One region of the Kitasatospora sp. NPDC001175 genome, then DNA from elsewhere that is predicted to be linked to it. Evidence: riboswitches for the same ligand, from Rfam matches in the RefSeq annotation. Region 1 holds a riboswitch; the other holds the start of a gene.

Region 1 (14,371 bases):
GGGCGGGCCTGGCCGGACGGGCGGCCTCGGTTGGACGGGCGGGGTCGGCCGAGCGGGCGGGCCGGGAGGAGGCTGCCAGTTGGGAGGAGGACGGACCGGCGGGCTGGGAGAAAGTGGCGGGTACCGACTGCTGGATGCGTCGCGGGGTGGACCGTTGACCGGGGCGTCGGCTCGGTCCTGGGCCGGGCGGGCTGCTCGGGTGGGACGGGCGGTGTGGCTTCGGGCGCCTGGCGCCTCGCTCTTTCGGGTGAATGCCCTTCGGTGGGGCCGGAGTTGGTTCGGACTGGGCGCTGCCGATGCGCCTGGTCGCCAGGAAGTCCGCCCACCAGCCCTTGCCGCGGGCCGTACGGGAGAAGTACGTCCGCTGCACCCAACGGACCTGGCCGACGCCCGCGTTGTCCCTGACCCGATACAGATGTCCGGTTGCCGAGAGGTTCCTCAGTGCCGACAGGATGGCCTGCTGGCCGTAGAGCGGTTGCGAGCCGGCGAGAGTTTTGGCGTCGATGGCGGCGCCGTCGGGCAGCTTGTCGATGAGCGCCGCGATGATCGCCTCGCGTGCGGGAAGGTGTTCGAAGTCGCGTTCGCCTTGGGGAAGTTGATCCGGCGCGGAGTGCTTTCCGTAGCCCGGAGGGGCCATCTTGACCGCGTGCGGGGGCATGGGAGCGCTAAGGTTGGCAGCAGCCACGAGATCGCTCTATTCGATCGAACTGGTCAGGCCCTCGTCCGGTGTCGCAAGCACCGGCGGGGGCCGTTCTGTTGCTGCGCACGCTACACCGAGACTCCGCTGCGTGGCGAACGGTGACGGTAAGTCATATATGCGGGTATGTACGGCGCTTGGGTGGGAGGGTGGTTTCCAACCCACCACCCTCCTGGAAAAGAAAGCGCTCGGGTCTCGGCGCTGGACTCTCGTGCTTCGGGGGCCGGGCTTCGGGGCCACCCGGGTGAGCTCCTCGCGCTCCTCAAGGGCCAGCCTCCCCCGCGAGGGTGAGCCGTTCCCGTGCCCGGGGTGGATGTGTCGTCCGAGGGCTCCCTGCGATCTTTGGCTCGGGCCGGTGGACGAAGCCGGCCGTCCGCACCGATCATGCGCTCGATTCAGGAGGACTCCCTCATGGCGGCTCGCTCCGTCCTCGCAAGGTTGCACGGCCGGGTGGTGGCGGGTGTGCCCCGCTGGGCGGTGTGGGCTGCGTACGCGACCTCTCTGACCGCGCTGCCTGCCGGTCTCTGGCGAATCCTGAGCGTCGACCTCCGGCTGCCGCTGATGGAGGCCCCGACCGACGGCCGCCCGCCGCCGGCATGGTTCGGCGGTGAGTGGTGGTACGTCATCGCACTGAGCGTGGTCAGCGAGACCCTGGCGTTCCTGGCGGTCGGCCTGGTCAGCGAGTGGGGTGAGGTGTGGCCCCGATGGATCCCCGGCCTGGGCGGACGCCGGGTGCCGATCCTTGCCGCGGTCATCCCGGCCGGCCTCGGTGCAACGGTGAACACCCTGCTCTGGCCGTACTCGATGACCATGATCAGCATCGGTCGCAATGTCAACGGTGCTGTCCATACCGGTTCGGGCGTGCATGGCTGGCAGGCAGCCATCTTCTACGGAGCGTACTGGCCGCTGGCCGCCTGGGGGCCGCTGCTCGGCATCCTCACCGTGCACTACTACCGCCGTCGCCGCGCTGCCGAGTCCGCCGACACGGAGGCCCCCGGAAGGCTGGAGCAGTGTCCAAGCGCAGCATGACGGCCCGTTGGCTGGCTGCGTAGGTGAGACCTGGTTCTGGCTCAACCTCCGTGGAGTACTGACTCAGCGTGACTCTTGATCTCGTTCCGTCCTGCGCTCGAACTCCTGGAGGGGCTCACCGGTGCGTACGCCGAGGGGCACCCGGATGACGTCCTCCACCTGCGGCTCTGGCTGCTGGGCGAGGTGGGCCGCTGCGCGGAGGGCATCTCGGAGGCCACCGCCCTCAACGAGCGGGAGCCCGGCGAGTGGGACACCGCGCTGGCGCGGCTGCTGGAGCTGGACGGCCGGCTGGAGGAGGCCCTCGCGCTTCTCCGCTCGTCCACCCACTACCTGGCCGACCTCGACCTGGCCGACATGCTGATCAGGCACGGCCGCCCGGCCGAGGCCCTCGCCTCCATCCCCACGATCGCCGAGGAGCGCGCGGCCGCCGAGCGGAGGGAGCGAGAGGTGGCGGAGCTGCGGAAGCAGGACGACCCCTGGGCCGGGGTGGGCGAGTTCACCCAGGAGCCCCCGTTCTAGGGCCTGTGTGATGTGCCTAGGACACCGTGTCGGTGCAGGCGTCGGAGCTGCTCAGTGGCCGGGAGCGGAGACGGATACCGGCTTGAGGTCCTTGGCGTAGCAGATCTGCACGTACGGACCAGTGCAGTACGCCGGGATCTCGGCGTAGCCGTGGCGAACGTACAGCGAGCGGGCCTCGATCAGGTCGAGGCGGGTGTTGAGGACCATCTGGGAGGCGCCGAGCAGGCGCGCCTCGCTCTCCAGCAGGTCCAGCAGCAGGCCCGCGCCCCCCTTGCCACGGAAGGCGGGGCGCAGGTACACCCGGGTGAGCTCGGCGCGCTCGGCGTCCAGCATCAACAGCCCGCCGCAGGCGGCGGCCTCGCCGCCGTACCGGCCGACGACGAACTGACCCGTGGGCGGGGTGAGCAGCTCGACGCCGTCGTTGGTGAGGCCCTCGTCGATCTCCCGGGAGGTTGCGGGCCGCTTCCAGTAGCGGCTCGCGACCTCGTCGTAGTAGTCGCGGCGAAGTGCGGTCGCGTCTGGGGTGTCGAAGGACTCGGGGGCGAGGCGCCAGGAGGTCATGGCAGTTCTATAGCCGGGGGCGGCGAGCCCTGGCCAGCGAATTTCGGCAGGGGAGTGAGTGGCTACTCGACGCTCTGCCGGGCGGCGTACGCGACGAACTCGGCCCAGGCGGTGGGGGAGAAGGCCAGCTGCGGGCCGTCCTTGTCCTTGGAATCGCGGACGTGGACCGTGTGGGGGCGGGTAGCTACCTCGATGCAGTTGTTGCCATGGGCGTCGCTGTGGCTGGACTTGAACCACTTGAGGGGGGTGCTCATAGTTGCTCCGCTAGTTTGCTGATGAGACGTGCTGATTCCTCAACGGTCATGGCCTGCATGCGGATCATGCCGTAGCGCTGGGTGAGGGCGTTGACGCTCTTCCGGTCACTGTAAATCGCATGTGTCTGCTGCCCTTCCACATAGGCGAGCTGCTCATGCGTGGAGGTTTCGAGCAGGTAGAACGGCCCAGTGAGGCCGACATGAACAGTACTCCCTGAGGGGAGCACCTGGACCGAGAGATTACGCAACTCTCCTGCAGTTAGAAGGTGCTGGAGCTGTTGCTTCATTACTTCTCTCCCACCTACGCCGGTCTGCAGCGCCGCCTCGTAGATCACGAAGCTGAAGAGGGCTGGCGGTCTGCGGGTCAGTTTCTCCTGCCGCTTGAGCCGGAATGCCACTCGCTCCTCGACGATGTCCTCGTCCGGGGGCGGGCAGTGGCCGCCCAGCAGAGCTCTCGCGTAGCCCTCTGTTTGCAAGAGGCCTGGGATCAGTAGGGACTCGAACGCTTGCACAGCGATCGCGTCCTCCTCGGCTGCCATGAAGTCCTGTACGTGAGTCGGGAGCTTCTCCGGCTTCAGGTACTCCGTTGCGGCGATCAGCAGACCCCGCGCGCCGCACAAGTCGTCCGCCACCTGAAGCAGTTGCGGCGTGGGCCGCCGCCGCCCCTGTTCCATTGACTTGATGGTCTCGTACTGGTAACCGGCCTCCTCGCAAAGTTGCTCGCGGGACACCCCCGCCCGCTCACGCCAGAGCTTGATCTGGCTACCGCAATACCGCCAATTCATCGGCGGCGGTGATGCCTCGCTCGTCAACTCGCGCCTCCTATCGGCTCTATGCACGCCACGAGTACAACCGCTTCCGTACGCGCGCCGTGGCTCCCGAGAGTAGGGCCGCGACGGGATCGTAAGAGGGCCGATCGATGGAATCCGCCCCTTCCGGATGACATCCGACGGCCCGTTCAGTGCCAGCCGTGAGCCCCAAGGATCTTGATGACCGTGCGTCCCGCCCCGCCCAGAGTTCCCGTCGCCGCGCCCCCGGAGGTCGAGTGGCGCCTGCCACGCCACTTCCGCAGCGTGGGCCGCGCCCGCAGCCTGCTGCGCGACCAGGCGGCGACCTGGCAACTCCCCTCCGAGGCGGCCGAGATGGCGGTGCTGCTGCTCAGCGAGCTGATGACCAACGCCTGTTGGCACGCCCGCCTCCCCCGGGGCCGCCACATCGCCGCCCGCTGCGTCCGGTATGCCGACCGCCTGCGCGTCGAGGTCTCCGACGCGAGCAGTGAGATGCCGAAGCCACGCCAGGCGGCACCCGACGACGAGTCCGGCCGGGGCCTCGCCCTGGTCGCCGCCCTCGCTGACGCCTGGGGCGCCCACCCCCGCGACTGCGGCATCGGCAAGACCGTCTGGTTCGAACTCGGCCTCCCGCCGGGCGACTCACAGCCCGATGCCCCACAAGGTGCCCCGGTAGCGGACCGGTAATCCGACCACCGGCCAGAGCCGCGAAACCGCGTGACCTCGGGCTGGTTCAGCTGCTGAGACCACCCCGGGTCGAAGGGCAGGGACGGGCGGCCGGTGACCTGCACCTACACTCCCGGGGTGCCAACTCATCAGCTGATAGCCGTGGCCGTCGGCCTCACCATCGGAATCGTCTTCGGACTGCGCCTTCGCCGCGCGAACCAGCGCCGCGCGGGCAAGCCGCTGTCGTTCGACTTCAAGGCGCACGGCGGTCGGAACTTCATCGATCAGACGCTTCTCATCACCAATCCGAACGCGAGCGACGTGGCCCCCGTGCTGGCGTTCACGGCCCTGGGCAAGGACGGGAGCGCCGTGCCCGGGGTCCAGGTGACCACCGCTTTCGGCAGCGACCAGGGCAGGCTCGTGGTCCACTCGGGCAGGGGTTTCGACGTGCTGGCCTTCAGCGGTCCCGACGCGGCCCTGGTCGCCGACGTCCGGGTCACCGTCAAGAAGATCATCGCGATGCGGACGGCCGGCCCCGCAGGCTACATCGAAGCGGAACCGCTCGACGGGAACGGCAAGCAGGTGAGCAGGTTCGCCCCGTTCGCGGCGGTCGTCCTGCGGAACCCGCATCCGGTGCCCGTCTCGCGCCGCATCGTCCACCTGGCCTACGACTCGCCGAAGGCGGGAGCCTCGCAGCAGGTCGTCCACCGCACCCCGATCGGGAGCCTGGCCGTCGTGCCGGCCGGGGGCGAGCTGGTCGTCCCTGTCTCCGAGCAGGTCGCGGCCGAGATCCGGCGCTGCTCGGCCGGCCGGGCGGTCAGCGTCAAGACGTACCCGTCGTCCTGCTAGTGCCGCATCGGCCGACGTCCGCCCCGGCGTTCCCGTCCCTCGCGCCGTTCTGTGAGCCGGTGGGCTCGTGGCCGTTTCCGGGAGTTGGAGGAGAGCTCGGACGGCTTTGGTCAAGAGCCCGGTCCCTTGTGCATCCCGTTCAGGAAAGGCTGGATCGCTGGGCGCGTCCCACCTTACGGTGGCGCCATGAGCAATCACTCCGAAGCGCCTGTCGCGCCCGTCGAGGCCTATGAACCCCCCTACTACGTGGCTGTCTTCACCGCGGTGCGAACCCAGGACCAGAGTGGCTACAGCGAGACCAACGCACGCATGGAAGACCTGGTGAAGGACGTCCCCGGGTTCCTGGGGATGGACCACGCGCAGACGCCTGGCGGGCTGTCCATCACCGTCGGGTACTTCCGCGACGCCGACGCCCTCGCGGAGTGGCGGGGCGACGCCGAGCACCGCGCGGCGCAGAAGCGCGGGCAAGCCGAGTGGTACCAGAGCTACACGCTGCATGTAGCGAAAGTGGAGCGGAGCCACGGGTTCGTGCGAGCGCAGGTCGCGCAGAGCCCGACAGCAGGCTGACCAGCCGAAGTCACCTCGGCGACCGTTCCGCCACAAGCTCGCATCGAACGGGTGGGCGTGCCCCTCGCGAGCCCGATCCGGCGCCGCATCAGAGAACCTTCGCACTCCGATGACCGGAAGTCCCCGGCCCGCAGGGCGCGGACCGGGGACTTCGGGCTTGCTCAGCGCGGGGGCGTCAGCACTCGATGACGTTGACCGCGAGGCCGCCGCGCGAGGTCTCCTTGTACTTGATCTTCATGTCGGCGCCGGTCTCCTTCATGGTCTTGATCGCCTTGTCGAGGGAGACGTGGTGGCGGCCGTCGCCGCGCAGGGCCATCCGGGCGGCGGTGACGGCCTTGACCGAGGCCATGCCGTTGCGCTCGATGCAGGGGATCTGGACCAGGCCGCCGACCGGGTCGCAGGTGAGGCCCAGGTTGTGCTCGATGCCGATCTCGGCGGCGTTCTCGACCTGCTCGGGGGTGCCGCCGAGGACCTCGGCCAGGCCGCCGGCCGCCATCGAGCAGGCGGAGCCGACCTCGCCCTGGCAGCCGACCTCGGCGCCGGAGATGGAGGCGTTCTCCTTGAAGAGCATGCCGATCGCGCCGGCCGCCAGCAGGAAGCGGACGATGCCCTCGTCGTCGGCGCCCGGGATGAAGTTCAGGTAGTAGTGCAGGACGGCCGGGATGATGCCCGCCGCGCCGTTGGTGGGGGCGGTGACCACCCGCTGGCCGGAGGCGTTCTCCTCGTTGACGGCCATCGCGTAGAGGGTGACCCACTCCATCGCGTTCGCCGGGCCGATGCCCTCGGCACGCAGCGCCCGCGCCCCGGCGGCGGCGCGCCGGCGGACCTTGAGCCCGCCCGGCAGGATGCCCTCGCGGGCCATGCCGGCCGCGACGCATTCCTTCATCACGGCCCAGATCTCCAGCAGCCCGGCCCGGATCTCGGCCTCGCTGCGCCAGGCCTTCTCGTTCTCCAGCATCAGACCGGAGATGGACAGGCCGGTCTCCCGGGTGAGGCGCAGCAGCTCCTCACCGGTGCGGAAGGGGTAGCGCAGCGCGGTGTCGTCCGGCTTGACCCGGTCAGCGCCGATCGCGTCCTCGTCCACCACGAAGCCGCCGCCGACCGAGTAGTAGGTCTTCTCCAGCACCGGGACGCCGTCGGCGTCGTACGCTGCCAGGGTCATGCCGTTGGCGTGGTAGGGCAGGGACCGGCGGCGGTGCAGGATCAGCTGGGTGCCGGGGTCGAAGGGGATCTCGTGGTCGCCCAGCAGGAGCAGGCGCTTCTCGGCGTTTATCCGCTCCACGTCCAGGTCGGCCTTGTCGACGTCGACGGTGCGGGGGGAGTTGCCCTCCAGGCCGAGCAGCACGGCCTTGGGGGTGCCGTGGCCGTGGCCGGTGGCACCGAGCGAGCCGAACAGCTCGGCGCGGACGGAGGCCGTCTGGGCCAGCAGTCCCTCCGACTTCAGGCGGCGTGCGAACATCCGGGCCGCCCGCATCGGGCCGACCGTGTGCGAGCTGGACGGGCCGATGCCGATGGAGAAGAGGTCGAAGACGCTGATGGCCACGGTGGACGTCCTTGTCTGGGTCTCGTGGAAGGACTTGCTAGCGGTACATGGGTCGGGGCACCGCGCTCACTGTCCAGTGTGCGCGGTGCCCCGGAGTTCCAGGTGACGGCGGCGGAGTGAGGCCGGTCACCCAGGGCGGGACGCCGGTGGCTCCCGGGGAGGCCTACAGCTCCGGGTAGAGCGGGTACTTCGCGGCCAGCGCGGTGACGCGGGCCCGGAGCGCGGCGGCCTTCTCCTCGTCGAAGGAGGGCAGCAGCGTCTCGGCGATGACGTCGGCGACCTCGCGGAAGTCCTCGGCCTGGAAGCCGCGGGTGGCCAGGGCCGGGGTGCCGATGCGCAGGCCGGAGGTGACCATCGGCGGGCGCGGGTCGTTCGGGACGGCGTTGCGGTTGACGGTGATGCCGACCTCGTGCAGCCGGTCCTCGGCGTCCTGGCCGTTCAGCTCGCTGTTGCGCAGGTCGACCAGGACCAGGTGGACGTCGGTGCCGCCGGAGAGGACGGAGACGCCGGCGGCGGCGGTGTCGTCCTGGAGCAGGCGCTCCGCCAGGATCTTGGCCCCCTCCAGGGTGCGGCGCTGGCGGTCCTTGAACTCCTCCGAGGCGGCGACCTTGAAGGCCACGGCCTTGGCGGCGATCACGTGCTCCAGCGGGCCGCCCTGCTGGCCGGGGAAGACCGCGGAGTTGATCTTCTTGGCGAACTCGGCCTTGGAGAGGATCACACCGCCGCGGGGGCCGCCCAGGGTCTTGTGGGTGGTGGTGGTGACCACGTCCGCGTACGGGACCGGGGACGGGTGCAGACCGGCGGCGACCAGGCCGGCGAAGTGCGCCATGTCGACCATCAGCAGCGCGCCGACCTCGTCCGCGATGCGGCGGAACTCGGCGAAGTCCAGCTGGCGCGGGTAGGCGGACCAGCCGGCGATGATCAGCTTCGGCTGGTGCTCCTTGGCCAGGCGCTCGACCTCGGCCATGTCGACCAGGCCGGTCTTCTCGTCCACGTGGTACGCGGCCACGTTGTAGAGCTTGCCGGAGAAGTTGATCTTCATGCCGTGGGTCAGGTGGCCGCCGTGGGCCAGGCTCAGGCCCAGGATGGTGTCACCCGGCTGGATCAGCGCGAACATCGCGGCGGCGTTGGCCTGCGCGCCCGAGTGCGGCTGGACGTTGGCGTGCTCGGCGCCGAACAGCTCCTTGATCCGGTCGATGGCGATCTGCTCGACCACGTCGACGTGCTCGCAGCCGCCGTAGTAGCGCTTGCCGGGGTAGCCCTCGGCGTACTTGTTGGTCAGCACCGAGCCCTGGGCCTCCATGACCGCCACGGGGGCGAAGTTCTCGGAGGCGATCATTTCGAGGGTGGTCTGCTGACGGTGCAGCTCGGCGTCGACCGCCGCGGCGATCTCGGGGTCGAGCGCGTGCAGGGACTGGTTCAGAACCGTCATGGAGATGGGTCTTCCTGTGGGGCGGGGCAGGGGACCTGAGGAGGCGTGGGGCGGCCGCCGCGCTGCGGCCGCCGCCCCCGAGGGGCCGGAAGGGTCAGGCGCCGATGAAGGCGTCGTACCCGGCGGCGTCGAGCAGCTCGTCGGTCGCGGTGACGCGGACCTTGTACAGCCAGCCGCCGGTGAAGGGCTCGCCGTTGACCAGGGCCGGGTCGTCGATGACGGCCTGGTTGATCTCCACGACCTCACCGGTGGCCGGCGAGAACAGGTCGCTGACCGACTTGGTGGATTCGAGCTCGCCACAGGACTCACCCGCGGTGACGGTGTCACCGACGTTCGGGAGCTGGACGTACACGATGTCACCGAGCGCGGTGGCCGCGTGCTCGGTGATGCCGACGGTCGACACGCCGTCCTCGTCGGCGGCGGTCAGCCACTCGTGCTCCTTGCTGTACTGCAGGTGCGTGGGGTTGCTCATGGCGTCATTCTCCAGGATCGCAAGAGGGTAGGGCGAAGCCGTCCGCTGAGCGGACCGGACAGGCGGGGGTTATGAGACGGCCGGGGCGGGCCGTGGGCTCAGCGGGCGCGCTTGTAGAAGGGCAGCGCGACGACCTCGACCGGCTCGTGCTTGCCGCGGACGTCCACCGCAACTGCCGTACCGGGCGCGGCGTGTGCGACGTCCACGTACGCGATGGCGATCGGCTTGCCCAGGGTGGGGGAGGGGGCGCCGGAGGTGATCCGCCCGATCACGGTGCCCTCGGCGTCGACCACCGAGTACTCGGCGCGCGGCACCCGCTTGCCCTCGGAGACCAGGCCGACCAGCTTGCGCGGCGCCTTGGACTCGGCCTCGGCGGCGGCCTGCTCCAGCGCCTTGCGGCCGACGAACTCGCCGCCGCCCGTGGTCTTGTCGAAGCGGACCACCCGGCCGAGCCCGGCGTCGAAGGGGGTCAGCTCGGTGGAGAGCTCGTGCCCGTACAGCGGCATGCCCGCCTCCAGGCGCAGGGTGTCCCGGCAGGACAGGCCGCACGGGACCAGGCCCTTGTCGGCACCGGCCGCGCTCAGCGCGTTCCACAGGTGCTCGGCGTCGCCGGGGGCGCAGAAGACCTCGAAGCCGTCCTCGCCGGTGTAACCGGTACGGGCCAGCCAGACCTGACGGTCGGCCACCGTGGCGGGCAGCAGCGCGTAGTACTTCAGACCCGGCAGGTCGGCGTCGGTGAGCGAGGCCAGGATGGCGTTCGCCTCCGGGCCCTGGACGGCGAGCAGCGCGTAGGCGTCCCGGTCGTCCCGGACCGCGGCGTCGAAGCCGGCCGCGCGCTCGGTGAGCGCGTCCAGCACCACCTGGGCGTTGGAGGCGTTGGCGACCACCATGTACTCGTCCTCCGCGGTGCGGTAGACGATCAGGTCGTCGAGGATGCCGCCGTCCTCGCGGCAGATCATGGTGTAGCGGGCGCGCAGCACGCCGAGCGCCGAGATGAAGCCGACCAGTGCGTGGTCGAGCAGCTCGCCGGCCTGCGGGCCGGAGACGGTGATCTCGCCCATGTGCGACAGGTCGAACAGGCCGGCCTTGGTGCGGACCGCGATGTGCTCCTCGCGCTCGCTGCCGTAGCGCAGCGGCATGTCCCAGCCGGCGAAGTCGGTCATGGTCGCACCGAGGGAGCGGTGCAGGGCGTCGAGCGCGGTGTGACGGAGGGACACGGCGGAACTCCTTGGCTGGGGCACTCAGGGGTTGACCTGCGTACGGGCACACGGGGGTGGAGTCTCCCCGTCTGTCGTCACAACCTGAGAGCTTCACCGCTAACCAAGGATGGCGGCTTGCACCGTGGGTGGGCGCACGGCGCGGCCGTGTCCACTTTCCAGATCTGCCTCGCCCGTGCGGTAGGGGTGCCTGAGAGATTCCGGGGAGGACTTGCTCCTTCGGCGCCGGCCCGTGCCCGTGCAGGGCACTCCGGACTCTCCCGCGCGGGTTCGAACGGCCAGTATGAAATTGGGCGCTGCGTATGAGCGCGCTCATCATGGCATGCCGGGTGGGCCGAGGGGGAGAGGGGTCGGACATCTCCTCCCCAGGTGGGGCGGGTTCACCCTTGCGGTACGGGGGCGCATCGGGGACGGACCGCCTCCCGCTACCCTTCTGGCAGCGGTGGAGACCGGGGCAGCACCCGGTCAGGTTGGAGGGGCAGGAGCCGATGAGCTACCCGGCTGGCGAGACGCAGGCATGGGCTGAGCCCGGTACGGCCCCGACGGGCGGCGGCTGGCCCGCCAACGAGCTGGAGCAGGTGCTCACCGCCGCGCTCGGCGAGCCCGGCGCGACCGCCAGGGTGGTCGAGGTGCTGGCCCGCAGCCAGGTGTGGATCCCGCTGCCGGCCGGTGCCGACCCGCAGGGCGCCTCGCTGGACCTGCCGACCATCGAGCTGGCCGGCGCGCCGTACGTCCCGGTCTTCTCCTCGCAGGAGGTGTTCCTGCAGCACGCCCCCGGGATGCCGTTCGCTGTCGCCCCGGTCTGGGAGTTCGCCCGCGGGCTGCCGCTGGGGGTCGGGATCGCGGTCAACCCTCAGGCCCCGGTGGGCATCCCGATCCCGCCCGAGGGGGTCGGCGAGCTGCGGCGCGGCCCGCAGGGTGACCGCTGGCAGGGGCAGCCGGACGGCGCCAAGGTGGCGCTGCGCGAACCCGAGCCGCACGAGGAGCCGTACGCCTTCCTGGCCGCCGCCGCCGCCGAACTCGCCACTCTGCCCGGGGTGCTGACGGCCCGTCGGGCCTGCGCCTCGGTGGAGGGGGACGCCCCGGCGCTGTTCGTCGGGGTGCAGTTCGACCCCGACCTGCTGACCGATCCGGCACAGGCCAACGAGGCGCTCGGCCGTGCGCTGGGAACCGCCCCGCTGCCGTACGGCGTCCACCTGGTGCTGCTCGACCTGGTCGCCGACCCGGTGGTGGAGTGGCTGCTCACCCGGGTGCAGCCGTTCTACGTCCGGGGCTGAGCTGGTGAGTAAGGGGCGGTGGTGTCAAGTCCGTCGGCGCCGCCCCATAGGCTGCTGCCCGGCAGCGGCGTACGGTCGGGTGAGCGGCCCGCTGTCCGAGTAGCGGCAGCGCGTGCCGACGGACGAGTACGGAGAGGGCCCGACGTGAGCGAGCAGGGCATCGGGGCACCCCGGACCAGGGGGCGGTGGACGCGTACGTCCGCCATGCCCGGAGCGCTCGCCCGGGGCACCCGGCCGGAGGCGGGGGCATGAACGGCACAGTGGCAGGCGGCGCACCGGGCTGGGGCCAGCCCCCGGCCGCACGTCCGGCGGCCGATCCGGCTGCCATCGAGCGTGCCCTGCGCGACGTCGCACCGGAGCGCTGGGAGGCGTACGAGAACCTGCTGCGCGCCCTGGCCGAGGGTCAGGTGTGGATGCTGCTGTGGCACGGCACGCCGGGCAGCCCCGACGCCCAGTACGGGAACATGGACATCGGCGGGCACGGCTACGCACCCGCCGTCACCTCGCCCGAGCAGTTGACCGCGAGCGGCTGGGCCCGCGGCCATGAGGTGATCTCCGGGCTGGAGGTCGCGAACGCGCTCTACCGGACCCGCTGGGGCCTGTGGCTCAATCCCCATGTGCCGGGCGGCGGCATCGGCGTCCCGTGGGCCGACCTGCGCCGGATCGCGGCCGGGCTGGACCGGCTGCCCGCGGGGCCGCTCCAGCTGGGCGAACCCCAGGTGCAGGCACCCCAGTTCTACGCGGTGCTGGAGCAGCAGGCCGCCGAGGTGCGCCCGCTGCGCTCGCTGCGCCGGGCCTGGGTGCAGCCGGCCCTCGGCGAACCGTACCTGGCGATCGGGCTGGACCTGTACGACACCTCGCCGCCCGCCGTCGAGGCCGCCCGGGCCCTGGTGCAGCGGGCGGCCGCCCATGCGCCAGAGGGGCTAGCGGTCTCCACCGTGCTGATGGCCGACGACTACGACCCGGTCGCGATGTGGCTGCGCGCCTGCGCCCGCCCGTTCTTCGACCGCGACGCCTGGCAGGGCCACCCGACCCGCTGACCGGGGAGACCCCCCGGAGGGAGGGCGACCGCGTGACCGGCCGCCCGCCGAGCCGCAATCCCGCCCGGGCGGCCCTGTGGGCGCCGGGTGGCCGCAGGGCTCGGACGGCATGTCAGTTCGCATGCGTGTGGCATCTTACCGGCACTGCGCCAGGTGGCTGAAGGGCCTCATGCGGCCGGATTCACCGTGCATGCCCGCAGATCACAGCTTTGCATCCTTCGGCTGCCAGGGCTGGCGCAAGGTTGTCCGAATGACGGAGAGTCTGCGCAAGCAATGACGGCGCCCGCCCCACAAGGGCGACATCGCGCCGACTGCCTGACCCCGCGCGCTGTGCACGCTGCGCGGCAGCACTTCGGCATGTCCTGCTCCGAATGCAACTCCCGCACCACTTGGCACTGTTCGCACTTCCACCGCGCGCCCGACGTCCGGCGCGATGTCAAGTGCACCCGTGAACAATCACTTCTTCACTGCCGCACCCGGGCACCACCGCACCGACGCACCCGCACCACACCGCAAATGTCGCGACAACCGGACCGTCCTCGGCCCGGGCCCTGACCGGGTCCGGTCACTCCGGGTACGGCCAGGACCGTGGGCCGGCCACCGTCGGCGAGGGGAACGAACTGACACATGACCACACCCACCGAGACCACCGGGTCCGCCCCTGAAGCCGGACCCGCCGAGGCCCCGTCGAAGCAGATCGAGGGCCGCTCACCGGGCCGGATCGCCTGGAGCCGGTTGAAACGCGACAAGATAGCCATGGCCGGCGGCATAGTGGTGATCCTGCTGATCCTGGCGGCGATCCTCGCGCCGGTACTGACCTCGCTGTTCGGCCATCCGGCGGACCAGCCGCATCCGGACCAGATCAACGCGGACACCGGCCTTCCCAAGCACCCCTTCGGCGGGATCAGCGGCGACTTTCTGCTGGGCGTCGACCCGGTCTTCGGCCGTGACGTCTTCAGCCGCATCGTTCACGGCGCCCAGATCTCGCTCACCGTGGCCTTCCTCTCCGCCGGCGTCTCGGTGGTGATCGGTGTACTGATGGGCGTCGCCGCCGGCTACTTCGGCGGCTGGGTGGACGCGGCGATCAGCCGGGTGATGGACGTCCTGCTGGCCTTCCCCCAACTGCTCTTCAGCATCGCGCTGGTGTCCGTGATGCCCGACAGACTGCTCGGGCTGAGCGGAACCGGCGTCCGAATGGCGATTCTGGTCCTGGTGATCGGCTTCTTCGGCTGGCCCTACATCGGACGCATCGTCCGCGGTCAGGCGCTGTCGATGCGCGAACGCGAATTCGTGGACGCGGCTCGCAGCCTCGGCGCCGGCAGCGGTCACATCCTGCTGCGCGAGCTGCTCCCGAACCTGGTGGCGCCGGTCCTGGTCTATGCGACCCTGATCATCCCCACCAACATCCTGAGCGAAGCGGCACTCAGCTTCCTCGGCGCCGGCGTCAAGCCGCCGACGCC
Region 2 (14,371 bases), on a different contig from region 1:
TTCGGAGCCCGAACCGGGCGAAGCGCGGGCGAAGGACGCCGTGCCGCCGACCGGGCGGCGCTGGCTCCCGGGGCAGGACGTGACGCACGCCGAGTACGGCCCGGGGTGGGTCCAGGGCAGCGGGGTCGGCCGGGTCACCGTACGGTTCGAGACGCCGTACGGCCCGCCGGGGCGGGTCAGGACGTTCGCGATCGACGATCCGGGGCTGGAGCCCGCGGATCCGCTTCCTCTGCGGCAGTAGCCGTAAGCCCGTGCCGATGGATGGTGAAACGTTTCAGCAAGCACGCGGAAACGCTGTGGCCCCGTACCCGGAGACATCCGGGTACGGGGCCACCTGTCGGGCCGGGCCCTGGGCGGGTCGCGATGCCCTCACCGCCCGCCGGGGCCCAGTCCCCTCGCGCCCTGTCCCTGAGCGCGAGGGCGGGCGCCTCGTCAGACGCCGGTCTCGACCAGCTCCGACTCGGAGCCGCTCGCCACCGGAACGGCGGTGGCGGGTTTGATGCGCCGGATCGCGAACGGCACCACGGCGGCCACCAGGCACATCGCGGCGGCGACCCAGAACGCGTGCTTGTAGGCGTCCAGCGTGGGCAACTGGATCGGCAGCGGGATCGGGAACTTCATGGTGTCGCCGGTCAGGATCGCGCCCATCACGGCGGTGCCGATGGCGCCGCCGACGGTGCGCAGTACGGCGTTCATGCCGTTGGCGATACCGCTCTGCTCGGCCGGGACGGCGCCGTTGATGTACGCGGGCATCGCGGCGTAGGCGAGGCCGACGCCGAGGCCGAAGACGGCGGAGGCGAGGTAGATGTCACCCTCGGCGCTGTGCCGGACGGCCAGGTAGGCCATCGAGGCGGCGCCGAGCGCTCCGCCGAGGACCAGCGGCAGACGCGGGCCGCTGCGGGCGATCAGCAGGGCGCCGACGGGGGCGGCGACCATCGAGCCGATGGCGGAGGGCAGCAGCATCACGCCTGCGTGCAGCACGGTGGCGGTGAAGCCGTAGTGGGCGAACTTCGCGGGGGTCTGGGCGAAGTTGCTGATCACCATGAAGGAGCCGTACATCCCGAAGCCGATGAGCAGGCCGGAGATGTTGGTGAAGGCGACGGCCGGGCGGGACATCATCTTCATGTCCACCAGCGGGTGGCTGACCTTGACCTCGATGGCGATCCAGATCAGGGCGACCACGGCGGCGACGGCGAACAGGCCCAGGGTCTTGGTCGAGGTCCAGCCCCAGTGGTTGCCCTGGCTGACGGCGACCAGCAGGGCGCAGAGCCAGCCGGCCAGGGTGAGCGCGCCGAGCGGGTCGGCGCCGCCGTCCTTGTCGACGACCGGGTCCTTGGGGACGCGCAGGGCGACCAGAGCGACCGCGATCAAGCCGAAGATCAGGCCCATCCAGAAGATGGACTTGTAGCTCCAGTGCTCCAGCAGCAGGCCGGTGGCGACCAGGCCGAGGCCCGAGCCGACGCCCATCGAGGCGGAGATCGCGGCGACGCCGCCGGTGACCTTCTCCCGGGGGAGCTCGTCACGGACGATGCTGATCGCCAGCGGGAGCACGCCACCGCCGGCGCCCTGCAGGACGCGGGCGACGACCAGCCAGGTGAAGGAGTGGGTGCCGACCGCGAGGGCGGAGCCGGCGACCAGGCCGGCCAGTGAGATCAGCAGCATCGGCTTGCGGCCGCGCAGGTCGCCGAAGCGCCCCAGTAGCGGGGTCAGCACGGCGGCGGAGAGCAGGTTGGCCGTCATCAGCCAGGTGATGTTGGAGCCGGCGGTGTGCAGCTCCTTGGCCAGCGACGGCAGGATCGGGACGACCGCGGTCTGCACCACGCTGAACGCCAGCATCGCCAGGATCAGAGCGGGCAGCACTCGTGCGCTGCTCGGCTTCTCGGCCGTGGAGCTGGGCTGTGGTGCCTCACTCACGGTTCTTCCTCCAGTTCAGGTCCCTCGGCGGTTGTGGCCAAGGGCGAAAGTCAACGAACTGAAGTAACGATGCACATGGATAGTTCAGACTGTCAAATATCTACGGTTGAAAATTAGGCAAACCGGTCGCCCCGGCTCCGTTTCGTCCGGTGCCGGGGCTGGAAGCGAAGCGACGGGTCAGGCGTGGCGCAGCGGTTCGGGACGGGCGGGCGGTGGGGTGGAGGGCGTCGCGCCCGGGGTGGTGGGAGCGTCCGGGGTGGTGCTGTCGTACACCTCGACCTGCTCCCGGCGCAGCTCCTCGCGGATCACCTGCTCCTCGGTGTACCGCTCGACCACCAGGCGCACCCGCTCGACCGGCGCCAGGTACTTGCGCAGCACCGGCCGCTCCTCGCGCAGCGTCACCTCCTCGACCGCGTCGGCGAGCTCCTGGTCGCTCAGTGCGGCCCGCTCGGACTCGGTCACTGGCACGCGCTCGACCCGAACCCGCTCCCGGGCGAGCCGTACCCGGCGCTCCACGGACTCGGTGGTCACGTACTTGCGCAGCCGCGCGGTGCCGAGGACGTGCCACTCGGTGCTGATGTCGAGGCGCTCCTCGCGGCAGGTGATCTCGATGGGCCCGGCCGGCGCGCCCTGGGCGGCCGCCCGGTCCGGGGTGGGGGCGTGCACCGCCCGCCCGTTGGACCCGGTGGTTCTGAGGGCGGGCCTGTCCGCCACGGCGGGGCTCTTGACGTGGTCGGCCGGCGGCGTGGCAGGCTGTGCGGTCGGGCTTGGAGTCGGAGCCGGAGCTTGAGTCGGCGGTGTGAAGCCGGCCGTCGCGCGCTCCCCGGTGGCGGGTGCTGCCGGAGTGGCGGGTGCGGAGGGCGCCGGGGGTGTGGCAGGTGCGGGGGCTGCCGCGGGCGTGGGCTGGGTGGCGGGCGGGTGCGGTCCGGTCGACCCGACGGAGCCGAAGTCCCGGTCGGTGGTCTTCGAGGTGCGGTTTGCGGGTGCCGCCGAGGGGGCGCTCGCGTCCAGGCCGTAGTAGCGGTAGAGCTGCAGCTCCTGTGCGGGCGAGAGGTGCTGCCCGACGCCGAAGTCTGGCGATTCCTTGATCAGTGACTTGTCGTACGGGACCCTGAGTTCGTCGCCCGAGAACTCACTGGTGGTCAGCGGGACGAAGGCATCCCGGCCGAAGATCCCGGTTCGCACCGCGGCCCACTCGGGCTCACCCGTCGCGTCGTCGAGATAGACCTCGTCGACCGTGCCGATCTTGTCACCGTTCCGGTCGACCGCCTTGTGGCCGATCAGGTCCCGCGGATCGATGTCGGTCTGCACGCCGTCCTCCACTACGTGCTCCTGGGGGAATCCCGTCTGGTGGGCGGCTTGGAGGAGCTGTCCGACCGCCACTTCACACGAAAAGCCATCAAGTCGGACAGCGGCTACCCGAAGGCAGCCGTACGGGAGGGCGTTGGGCTGTCCGGGGTCGTCGGTGTTCCGCCCGATCGCCCCCGACCGACCGGTGATCTGCGGGGTTTCCGCTGGTACCCTGGGCGCGACCGCCGAGCCCGCTCGGGAGAGTCCCCAATCCCCGTTGAACTGCGGGAAGTGGGGCGCCGAAGGAGCAAACCCTCCCCGGAATCTCTCAGGCATCCGTACCGTGTGGGCTAGGTCACTCTGGAAAGCAGGGCAGGGCTGTTGGCGCGGGAGCCGGCGGCACCACCCTCACCGACGGTGCAAGCCGATGGACGCCCCCCGGGCCTCCCGCGCGGCGAAGCTCTCAGGTCCCGATGACAGAGGGGGAGGCCTGTCGGGTTCACACGCACATCGGACCACCGCTCCCACAGCGGCGGAGCCCAACGACGTGTGCACCCCCCCCCGCCGGTCCGCGACCAGGAGGCCTCGACCCCCATGAACGCCCAGCCGACGCTCGCCGAGCTTGAGCAGGCCAGCCCCTTCGAGACCCGCCACATCGGCCCCGACACCGCCGCCCAGGACAAGATGCTGGCGCAGGTGGGCTACGGCTCGCTGGACGAGCTGTCCGACGCCGCCGTGCCGGAGGCCATCCGCAGCCTCACCGCGCTCGGCCTGCCCGCCGGTCGCAGCGAGGCCCAGGTGCTTGCAGAGCTGCGTGAACTCGCCTCGCGCAACCAGGTCCTGCAGCCGATGATCGGTCTCGGCTACTACGGCACGTTCACCCCGCCGGTGATCCTCCGCAACGTGCTGGAGAACCCGGCCTGGTACACCGCCTACACCCCGTACCAGCCGGAGATCTCCCAGGGCCGCCTGGAGGCGCTGCTCAACTTCCAGACCCTGGTCTCCGACCTGACCGGGCTCGCCACCTCCGGTTCCTCGCTGCTGGACGAGGGCACCGCCGCCGCCGAGGCGATGGCGCTGGCCCGCCGGGTCACCAAGGTCAAGGGCGGTGTCTTCCTGGTCGACGCCGAGACCCTGCCGCAGACCGTCGCGGTGATCAACACCCGTGCGGTGCCGACCGGCGTCGAGGTGGTCGTCGCCGACCTGTCGGACGGCATCCCGGCCGAGATCGCCGAGCGCGGCGTCTTCGGTGTGCTGCTCCAGTACCCCGGTGCCACCGGTGTGGTCCGCGACCTCGCCCCGGTGATCGAGCAGGCGCACGGCCTGGGCGCGATCGTCGCCGTCGCCGCCGACCTGCTGGCCCTCACCCTGCTGAAGTCCCCGGGCTCGCTCGGCGCCGACATCGCCTGCGGCACCTCGCAGCGCTTCGGTGTGCCGATGGGCTTCGGCGGCCCGCACGCCGGCTACCTGGCCGTCCGTGCCGAGTACGCCCGCAACCTGCCCGGCCGCCTGGTCGGTGTCTCGGTGGACGCCGACGGCAACCGCGCCTACCGGCTGGCGCTGCAGACCCGCGAGCAGCACATCCGCCGCGAGAAGGCCACCAGCAACATCTGCACCGCTCAGGTGCTGCTGGCCGTGATGGCCTCCATGTACGCCGTTTACCACGGCCCCGACGGCCTCGCCGACATCGCCCGCCGCACCCACCGCTACGCCGCCGCGCTGGCAGAGGGTCTGAAGGCCGGTGGCGTCGAGCTGCTGCACGGTGAGTTCTTCGACACCGTCACCGCCCGCGTCCCGGGCCGGGCCGCCGCGGTCGTGGACGCCGCCCGCGCGGGTGGCGTCAACCTGTACCAGGCCGACGCCGACACCGTGTCGATCTCCTGCGACGAGACCACCACCCGCGAAACCCTGGCCGCCGTCCTCGCCGCCTTCGGCATCGAGGGCGTCGAGCTGGACGAGAACGCCGAGGCGCTGCCCGCCGCGCTGCTGCGCGAGGACGAGTACCTCACCCACCCGGTCTTCCACGACCACCGCTCGGAGACCGCGATGCTGCGTTACCTGCGTCGCCTCTCCGACCGGGACTACGCGCTGGATCGCGGCATGATCCCGCTGGGCTCGTGCACCATGAAGCTCAACGCCACCACCGAGATGGAGCCGGTGACCTGGCCGGAGTTCGGCCAGCTGCACCCGTTCGCCCCGGTGGACCAGGCGGAGGGCTTCCTGACCCTGATCCGCCAGCTGGAGCAGCAGCTGGTCGAGGTGACCGGCTACGACGCCGTTTCCATCCAGCCGAACGCCGGCTCCCAGGGCGAGCTGGCCGGTCTGCTGGCGGTGCGTGCCTACCACCACGCCAACGGCGACACCCAGCGCGACGTCTGCCTGATCCCGTCCTCCGCGCACGGCACCAACGCGGCCTCGGCCGTGATGGCCGGGATGCGCGTGGTCGTGGTCAAGACCCTGACTGACGGCGACGTGGACGTCGAGGACCTCAAGGCCAAGATCGAGCAGCACCGCGACCAGCTCTCCGTGCTGATGGTGACCTACCCCTCCACCCACGGTGTGTACGAGGCCCAGATCACCGAGATCTGCGGCATGGTGCACGAGGCCGGCGGTCAGGTGTACGTGGACGGTGCCAACCTCAACGCCCTGGTCGGCCTGGCCAAGCCGGGCAAGTTCGGCGCGGACGTGTCGCACCTGAACCTGCACAAGACCTTCTGCATCCCGCACGGTGGCGGCGGCCCGGGCGTCGGCCCGGTCGCGGTGCGCGCGCACCTGGCGCCGTACCTGCCGAACCACCCGCTGCAGGCGGAGGCCGGCCCGGCCACCGGTGTCGGCCCGATCTCGGCCGCGCCGTGGGGTTCGGCCGCGATCCTGCCGATCTCCTGGACGTACGTCCGGCTGATGGGCGGCGAGGGCCTCAAGCGTGCCACCCAGGTCGCGGTGCTGAACGCCAACTACATCGCCAAGCGCTTGGCCCCGCACTTCCCGGTGCTCTACACCGGTCCCGGCGGCCTGGTCGCGCACGAGTGCATCATCGACCTGCGTCCGCTCACCAAGGAGACGGGCGTGACGGTGGACGACGTCGCCAAGCGCCTGATCGACTACGGCTTCCACGCCCCGACCATGTCCTTCCCGGTGGCCGGCACGTTGATGATCGAGCCCACCGAGTCCGAGGACCTGGGCGAGATCGACCGCTTCTGCGAGGCGATGATCGAGATCCGTGCGGAGATCGACAAGGTCGGCTCGGGCGAGTGGGCAGCCGACGACAACCCGCTGCGGAACGCCCCGCACACCGCCGCCAACCTGGCCGGTGACTGGGCGCACCCGTACACCCGGCAGGAGGCGGTCTTCCCGGCGGGCGTCAACCCGGCCGACAAGTACTGGCCGCCGGTGAGCCGGATCGACGGCGCGTACGGCGACCGCAACCTGGTCTGCTCCTGCCCGCCGCTGGACGAGTACGGCGTCTGAGTCGAACAGCAGCGCGGGGCCCTTCGGAGGATCGTTCCTCTGAAGGGCCCCGCGCCGTTCTCCGGGGTTGCTCAGGCCGCGGCCAGGGGCCGGTGCGGTGCGATCACCTGCCCGTCGGGCAGCAGCTCGCCGGTGTCATCGAAGATCAGGACGCCGTTGCAGAGCAGGCTCCACCCCTGCTCGGGGTGGCGGGCCACCGGGACGGCCGCCTCACGGTCGGCGGACTCCGCTGACGGGCACTCAGGACGGTGCTGGCACATGACTCGTACCCTCGCTTCGCTCACGACGATCCGCTCCCGCCGCCGCGGCCGCCCCCATCGGACCGGCCGGTAACGGGGCCCGTGGTGAACGCGCACCGACAGCTGCGGCCCGGGCGCACATCCTCGTCGAGGGTCGTTGCTCCGTCCGCCGGAGAAGTCGACCGCTGTGCCCGCCGGTGAAGTCGGCGGCAGGCCCGCGATGCACGTTCGGACTCGACTCTCGGCTCGCTCCTTCCCCCGCGTTCCCTGTTGCCGGTCGGTCCCGGGCGTCCGCCCCGCCGGTCGGATCTCCTGCCGGCCCCGGCTCATGTGTGAACCGGCGCGTCGGTGGGTAGGACTGGCAGCCCTTTCCACCTGATTCCCAATGTCGGCATCGCGAGCCGATCGCGCAGCGATTTGGTGACATGCGCCACAACTGGCTTCGCTACATCACCCGTTCAGGCGGCGGAACCCGGTCGGGACGGCCGGACGGGCCACCCGGATGCTGACTCGACCGAGTCAGATCCAGATGGCCCGTCCGGGTGATTCGCCTCAGGAGATCCCGGCGGCCAGCCGCGCGGGGACCGCAGCGCGCTCCAGCATCGCCAGCAGTTCGAGCGCCGGGTAGACCCGGTGCGCGGTCACCCCGCAGGGGGCGGGCGCCAGCGGGATCAGCAGGTCGGTGGCCGGGCTGGCCTCCGGATGGTGCAGCCACAGCGCGGTGGCGTAGTGGCCGGGCATCGACAGCAGTCGCGGCTGGTGCCGGGACCGTGAGGACTGGGCGAGCTGCCAGGCCTGGCGCAGCGCCCGGACCGTGGAGTTCAGGTACGGCCCTGCGGTGAAGTGCGAGAAGGCGTGGCCGTCCGCAGTCTCGACCACTTCGGCCGCCGCCGCGACCTCGGCTGCGGGCTCCGCCGGGACCGCCGCCGAGCCACGCTTGATCAGGAAGCGCCACCCGGTGCGCCTGGCCGTGGCGAGCCCGGCGCCGGGTCCCTCCAGGACGTGCACCGCGAGCGGATGGGAGGGCAGCAGCGGGCCGGCGGCGTCGCGCAGCGCACCGGCGGCGGGCTGGCACAGCGCGGTCTCGGAGTCGAGCGCGGCAAGGACCGCGCGCAGGGCGCTGGGCGGGGGCTGGGGCGTCTGCATGGTCATGGCGGGTCGCCTCTCCGTGCTAGATCGGCGTGCGAGTGCGGCATACCGGCGTGGCGTTGGTGTGACGGGACCTGGGCCGTGTCCGGTTGGGCATGATCGCGGTGCGGGCGCGGAACCTGCCGACGATGAGATTCGGAGCGGCATGGCACCGGCTGGAAGCGCAGTGCGAATTCTACTCGAACAGGTGCGCAGGGTGACCTTCATATCACGTTCCGTGGCCCATGGCAAGCTGGGAGATGGCTGACGCAATGTCAGAAACCCTCTATCGTCAACCTGTTCGGGTGAGCGGCTATCGATCTTCCGGCGGGGCATGATGCAGGAGCGATCGGCCGAAGGATCGACCAAAGGTGAAGGGGCACCCATGGGCGAGAAGGTCGTGGCGAGTCGGGCGGAGCTGGCCGACCGGCAGTTGTACCGCCGGAAGCTGCAGTCCTGCATGGACGCACTGGAGCGGATGCTGCGGGAGGAGCGCTTCGACCGCCCCAGGGCCATGATGGGCCTGGAGATCGAGCTCAACCTGGCCGACGAGCAGGGCAGGCCGCTGATGTACAACGAGGAGGTGCTCGGCTCGATCGCCTCCAGCGACTTCCAGACCGAGCTCGGCCAGTTCAACATCGAGGTCAACATCGCGCCGCACCGGCTGACCGGCCATGTCCTGGAGGACCTGCGCGAGGAGCTCGACACCTGCCTGCGGTACGCCGACCGCAAGGCCGCGGAGGTCGGGGCGCGGATCGTGATGGTCGGCATCCTGCCGACCCTCGACCTGGACCACACCGGCCTGGACGCCATGTCGCACAACGACCGCTACACCCTGCTCAGCGACCAGATCCTGGCCGCCAGGGGCGAGGACATCGCGCTCGACATCCAGGGCGTGGAGCAGCTGTCGATCGAGTCGGTGTCGATGGTCGCCGAGGCCGCCGCCACCTCGCTCCAGCTGCACCTCCAGGTCACCCCCGAGCGCTTCGCCTCGGTCTGGAACGCCGCGCAGGCCTTCTCCGCCGTGCAGGTCGCCCTCGGGGCCAACTCCCCGTTCCTGTTCGGCCGGGAGCTGTGGCGCGAGACCAGGCCGGTGCTCTTCCAGCAGGCCTGCGACACCCGTTCGGCCGAGCTCAAGGCGCAGGGCGTGCGCCCGATCACCTGGTTCGGGGAGCGCTGGGTCGACTCCGCGCTGGACCTCTTCGCCGAGAACCAACGGTACTTCCCGGCGCTGCTCCCGGTCTGCTACGACGAGGACCCGGTCAAGGTGCTGGCCTCCGGCGGCATCCCCAGGCTGAACGAGATGCGCCTGCACAACGGCACCATCTACCGCTGGAACCGGCCGGTGTACGACGTCGCCGACGGCGTCCCGCACCTGCGGGTGGAGAACCGCTGCCTGCCGGCCGGTCCGACGGTCGCCGACACGCTGGCGAACGCGGCCTTCTTCTACGGCCTGGTGCGGGTGCTCGCCGAGCAGCCGAGGCCGATCTGGACCAGGCTCGCCTTCGCCCAGGCGGACGAGAACTTCCTGGGCGCCGCCCGGCACGGTATCGAGGCCGTCCTGCAGTGGCCGAAGAGCGGGCGGGGGGCACGCGGTACCGTCCCGGTCGCGGCCACCGAACTGGTACTGAGCGAGCTGCTCCCGCTGGCGTACCAAGGGCTGGCCGAGTGGGGGGTGGCGGCGGGCGACCGGGACCGCTACCTCGGCATCATCGAGCAGCGCTGCCTGCGCCGGATGAACGGGGCGGCCTGGCAGAGCGCCACCGTCCACCGGTTGCGCGAGCAGTACGGGATGGACCGGGCGGCGGCGCTGGCGGCCATGACGCGGCGGTACATGGAGTACTCGCGGGCGGGGGAGCCGGTACACACCTGGCCGGTTGGGTAGCGCGTTCGCCGCGCCGCGGGGCGCGCGGGCCGGGCGGTGAGCCCCGGACGAAGCGGCGCCCTGGACGAAGGGGTGCCCCTGGTGAAGGCGAGCGTCGGATGAAGGGGCGCCCGGCCGGTCGTGCGTTCACCGTGGCCGAGAAGCGTCCCCGGCCAGCAGCCCGGTGTTCAGAGGTTGGTATGGGAGGATGATCGGCCCGGCGGCAGGACCGGTCGTCGGGTCGAAGCTGCGTGCTGGAGAGCCCTGGTGACCACCGTTTCGACCGAGCCCGAACCCGGGACCGCCGCGCCGTCCCGCCGACTGCTGGTGGTCGAGCTGCTGATCGTGCTCGGTCTCTCGCTCGGCGCCAGCGGGGTCAGCGCGTTGATCAGCTTCCTCGGGTCGCTCACCCAGCCGATCGCGCTCGGCCACCAGGTCGCGATGCTCAACGGTTCACACGCTCCCGGCCGGCCGTGGCTCGACCTGGTCTGGCAGGTGTACTACGTCCTGCGCGGGCTGATGCCGGTCGCGCTGGTCGGCTATCTGCTGGTCCGCGAGGGAAGCTCGCTGCGGCAGCTGGGCTTCGACCTCCGCCACAAGCTCGGCGACCTCGGACGTGGCGCGGCCGTTGCCGCCGCGATCGGCGGTTCCGGACTGCTGCTCTACCTCGGTTCGCAGGCGGTCGGGGCCAATCTGACGGTCGCGCCGTCCGGGCTGCCGGACGTCTGGTGGCGGATCCCCGTGCTGGTGGCCTCCGCCTGGCAGAACGCCATCCTGGAGGAGGTGATCGTCGTCGGGTACCTGCTGCGCCGGCTGGGCCGGCTCGACTGGGGGCTGCCCGCGATGATCGCGGCCAGTGCGGTGCTGCGCGGCTCCTACCACCTCTACCAGGGCCTCGGCGGGCTGATCGGCAACACGGTGATGGGCGTGGTCTTCTGCCTGCTGTACCGGCGCTGGGGCCGGGTGATGCCGCTGGTGGTGGCGCACGCGCTGATCGACACCGTCGCCTTCGTCGGGTACGCGCTGCTGGCCGGGCACGTGAGCTGGCTGCCCACGGCGTGACACCCGGTCGGGGGCGGCCGAAGGGGGGAGTTCGGCCGTGAGAGCCCTTTGCTTTACCTGTTGTTGACAATGCGCCATGCTCACGCCAGCGTGGTGGGGCCCGACCGGGACCGTGTGATCCCTTCGACGACCCACCAGGCATGGAGAGTTGATGCGCAATCCGCTTCGCGGGCTGCTGCCCGCAGCCCTGCTCATACCGGCACTGGGCCTCGGGCCGGTGGTGTCGGCCGCCGCTCAGACCCGCACCTCCGTCGGTGCCGCCACGGTAATCGACGCCGACATCCGGGACCGGCTGGCCGCGATTCCCTCGGTGACCGTCACCGAGGAGAAGCCCGTCCCCGGCTACCGCTACTTCCTGCTGACCTACACCCAGCCGATCGACCACTTCAAACCGTGGCTCGGTACCTTCCAGCAGCGGTTCAGCGTGCTGCACCGGGGTGAGGACCGGCCGACCGTCTTCTACACCAACGGGTACACCCTGGGCGCCGAGCCGTCCCGCACCGAGCCGAGCCGGTTGCTCGACGGCAACCAGGTCTCCATCGAGTACCGGTACTTCACCCCGTCCCGTCCGGTGCCCACCGACTGGAGCAAGGCCGGGATCCGGCAGGGCGCGGCCGACGCGCACGCGATCATCACCGCCCTGAAGCGGATCTACGGCCAGAAGTGGATCTCCACCGGGGCCAGCAAGGGCGGGATGTCCTCCGTCTACCACCGCCGCTTCTACCCGGACGACGTGGACGGCACGGTCGCGTACGTCGCGCCCAACGAGGTGGACGACCGCGACGACGACGCCTACACCGAGTTCTTCCGGCAGGTCGGCAGCCCCGAGTGCCGGGCGGCGCTGCGGGTGGCGCAGCGCGAACTGCTGGTCCGGCGGGGCACACTGGAACCGCGCTACGCCGCCGACAACGCGGCCAAGGGCAACACCTTCACGGTGATGGGCAGCGCCGACCGGGCCTTCGAGGCCTCGGTGCTGGACGTGGTCTGGGGCTTCTGGCAGTACGGCACCGAGGCCGACTGCGCCACCGTGCCGGCGGTGAACGCCACCGACGACCAGCTCTACGCCTGGTTCGACACCCACTCGGGCGTGGCCGCGAACTCCGACGGCGCGTTGGCCCGGTTCACCGCGTACTACTACCAGGCCGGCACCGAACTCGGCTCGCCGAACTTCGACGTCTCGTACCTGAAGGGTGTGCTGCACTACGACCCGAGGGAGCTGTACGCGCCGCGCAGCTATGTGGCGCGCTCGATCCCGATGCGCTTCAACCCGTGGGCGATGCCCGACATCGACCACTGGGTGCGACACTTCGCGCGGCGGGTCATCTTCGTGTACGGGGAGAACGATCCCTGGGGCGCCGAGCGGTTCGAGCTCGGGCGGGGCAGCTGGGACAGCTACGTCTACACGGTGGCCGGTGGCAACCACGGTTCGAAGATCGCGGGGCTGAAGGCGGACGAGTCGGCGGCGGCGACGGCGAAGCTGCTCGCGTGGGCCGGGGTGCCGTCCGGGGCCTCCCTGGCTAGGGGGCACCAGGTGCCGGCGTTCGGCCCGCTGGACGCCGAGTGCCTGCGATTGGAGCACAACCGGCTCTGAGGCGGAGTACTTCAGGGGTGGAGCACCTCCGGCGCGGAGTAGTTCTGATCCGGAGTGATCCCGGTGCGGAGCACGTCGGACCGGGAGCGGCTCCGGGCTTGACCCCCCGGGGAGCCGATTCGCTCCGGCTCCGATCAGCTCGGAGTCGGAGCGAATCCGACCGCGATGAACTCCGGAGGGGATCGTTCCACGCCGTCGTTCCAAGGCGGACGGCGGCGGGGGTTCGGGACGGCTCAGCGGTACCGTCGGGCGGCCGGCGGGCGCCGCAGCAGCCGGTCCACGTGGTGGCGCTGGAGGCCCTGGCCCGGGTCGACGGGCAGCAGCAGCCGGTCCCGTCGCAGCAGGGAGTTGCGGACCAGCCGGCGCGGGATCAGGTCGTCCACCCAGGCGAACGGCCGTCCGTCCGCGAAGCGCAGCAGCGGTGCCCACTTGAAGGCCCGGAAGATGTCCATCAGCGGCACCCGCGGGTCGTCCGGCTGCGGGACGTAGTCCGAGAAGCGCACCACCGGCAGTCGGGGGAGGCCGAGCAGTGGCGAGATGTGGATGTTGGCCTGCTCCTCCCAGGTGGTCGCCCAGCAGAGCTGGTAGCTCCCGGCGAGTTCGCGCAGCCACTCGCCGTGGGTCCTGGACAGCAGGACGGTGTAGCCGAGCAGGTCGTGGGTGTCGAAGCCCGCGTCGGGGTACGGGCAGACGGGATTGAGCACTCCGTCCACGTCCAGGAACAGCAGAGGTTCGGACACTGGGCTCCCCCCGGAGTGGCGACAGTCTCATCCAAGGGGACGAACGGGGTCCGGTCCCGGTTTCCGACGCCGGACGATCAGCCGGCGGTGGCCGCCTCCGGGGCGGGACGCGTGGCCGGGACGCACACGCCCCCGACCGCGGTGGTGAGGATCAGCACGACCGAGAACCGCAGCACCATGACCTGCGGTCAGCGGTGCCCGGTGAACTCCCGCCGGCCCTCGCGGAGTTCGTGCGCCAGGATGGGCCGGTCGGGAGGGGCCGGAACGAGCCCGAGGCGGCTCCGGAGCGCGCGGGCCGCGGTCCGGCGGTACTCGTCGGATTGCCGGTGCCCCGGCCGAGGGTGCTTCCCGAGACGGCTTCAGCGGGACTAGGCCCCGGACGCGCGGGAGTACCAGAGACGGCTCCGGAGGGACCGGTGCCCCGGGCGCTATCCGAGGTGGCCCCAGAGGAAGCTGAGCGTGCGCTGCCAGGCGATCCGGGCCTGGAGGGCGTCATAGGTGCCCAGCAGGTTCTCCTCGTTCATGAAGGCGTGGCCGGCAGGGTAGAAGTGGATCTCCGGCCGGCGGTCGGTGGCCTCGCCGATCCGGATCGCCGCCTCGTCCACGGCGGCCACCGGGATCGAGCGGTCCCGCTCGCCGTAGTGCCCGAGCACATGGGCGGTCAGGCCCCGGTAGTCGTAGTCCGGGTCCTTCGGCAGGCCGTAGAACGGCACCACGGCCGCGATCCGGTCGCCCTCCTGCGCGGCCAGTACCAGGGCGAAGCCGCCGCCCATGCAGAAGCCGACCGCGCCGATCGAGTCGCCGACCGCCTGCGGGTGCTCCAGCAGGAAGTCCACCGCGCCGCGCAGGTCGCGGACGGCCTGCTCGACCGGCAGCTGCCGCAGCAGCCGGGCGGCCTCGTCCTTGTCGTGGGTGGTCTCGCCACCGTACAGGTCCGGGGCCAGGGCGACGAAGCCTTCGGCGGCGAACCGGTCCACGGTATCGGCCAGTTGGGAGGTCAGCCCCCACCACTCCTGGACCACCACCAGTCCGGGCCCGACTCCCCGGGGTGGCAGGGCGAGATACCCGTGTGCCG

Evidence for each region. Region 1 has a riboswitch for glycine ahead of gcvT (glycine cleavage system aminomethyltransferase GcvT). Riboswitches for the same ligand answer to the same signal wherever they lie in the genome.
Region 2: it holds a riboswitch for glycine, as region 1 does, so the genes downstream of both, gcvP (aminomethyl-transferring glycine dehydrogenase) here and gcvT (glycine cleavage system aminomethyltransferase GcvT) in region 1, are expected to answer to the same signal.

Annotation. Positions count from the first base shown of each region.
Region 1 is NZ_JBSFJU010000038.1:49,212-63,582, reverse strand. It holds gene ACWDAK_RS25135 (MarR family transcriptional regulator) at 1-658, opposite strand, end outside; gene ACWDAK_RS25130 (hypothetical protein) at 1,109-1,726, shown strand; gene ACWDAK_RS25125 (hypothetical protein) at 1,802-2,245, shown strand; gene ACWDAK_RS25120 (GNAT family N-acetyltransferase) at 2,297-2,806, opposite strand; gene ACWDAK_RS25115 (DUF397 domain-containing protein) at 2,869-3,060, opposite strand; gene ACWDAK_RS25110 (helix-turn-helix domain-containing protein) at 3,057-3,872, opposite strand; gene ACWDAK_RS25105 (ATP-binding protein) at 4,050-4,535, shown strand; gene ACWDAK_RS25100 (hypothetical protein) at 4,653-5,363, shown strand; gene ACWDAK_RS25095 (antibiotic biosynthesis monooxygenase family protein) at 5,550-5,930, shown strand; gene ACWDAK_RS25090 (L-serine ammonia-lyase) at 6,106-7,473, opposite strand; gene glyA (serine hydroxymethyltransferase) at 7,637-8,905, opposite strand; gene gcvH (glycine cleavage system protein GcvH) at 9,000-9,377, opposite strand; gene gcvT (glycine cleavage system aminomethyltransferase GcvT) at 9,476-10,594, opposite strand; glycine riboswitch at 10,763-10,867, opposite strand; gene ACWDAK_RS25070 (enhanced serine sensitivity protein SseB C-terminal domain-containing protein) at 11,083-11,871, shown strand; gene ACWDAK_RS25065 (enhanced serine sensitivity protein SseB C-terminal domain-containing protein) at 12,120-12,911, shown strand; gene ACWDAK_RS25060 (ABC transporter permease) at 13,539-14,371, shown strand, end outside.
Region 2 is NZ_JBSFJU010000043.1:41,463-55,833, reverse strand. It holds gene ACWDAK_RS26765 (DNA polymerase IV) at 1-241, shown strand, start outside; gene ACWDAK_RS26760 (MFS transporter) at 433-1,914, opposite strand; gene ACWDAK_RS26755 (PRC and DUF2382 domain-containing protein) at 2,092-3,225, opposite strand; glycine riboswitch at 3,451-3,558, shown strand; glycine riboswitch at 3,560-3,691, shown strand; gene gcvP (aminomethyl-transferring glycine dehydrogenase) at 3,799-6,672, shown strand; gene ACWDAK_RS26745 (DUF5999 family protein) at 6,744-6,932, opposite strand; gene ACWDAK_RS26740 (hypothetical protein) at 7,464-8,063, opposite strand; gene ACWDAK_RS26735 (glutamate-cysteine ligase family protein) at 8,425-9,924, shown strand; gene ACWDAK_RS26730 (CPBP family intramembrane glutamic endopeptidase) at 10,171-10,965, shown strand; gene ACWDAK_RS26725 (S28 family serine protease) at 11,117-12,556, shown strand; gene ACWDAK_RS26720 (HAD domain-containing protein) at 12,790-13,296, opposite strand; gene ACWDAK_RS26715 (dienelactone hydrolase family protein) at 13,725-14,371, opposite strand, start outside.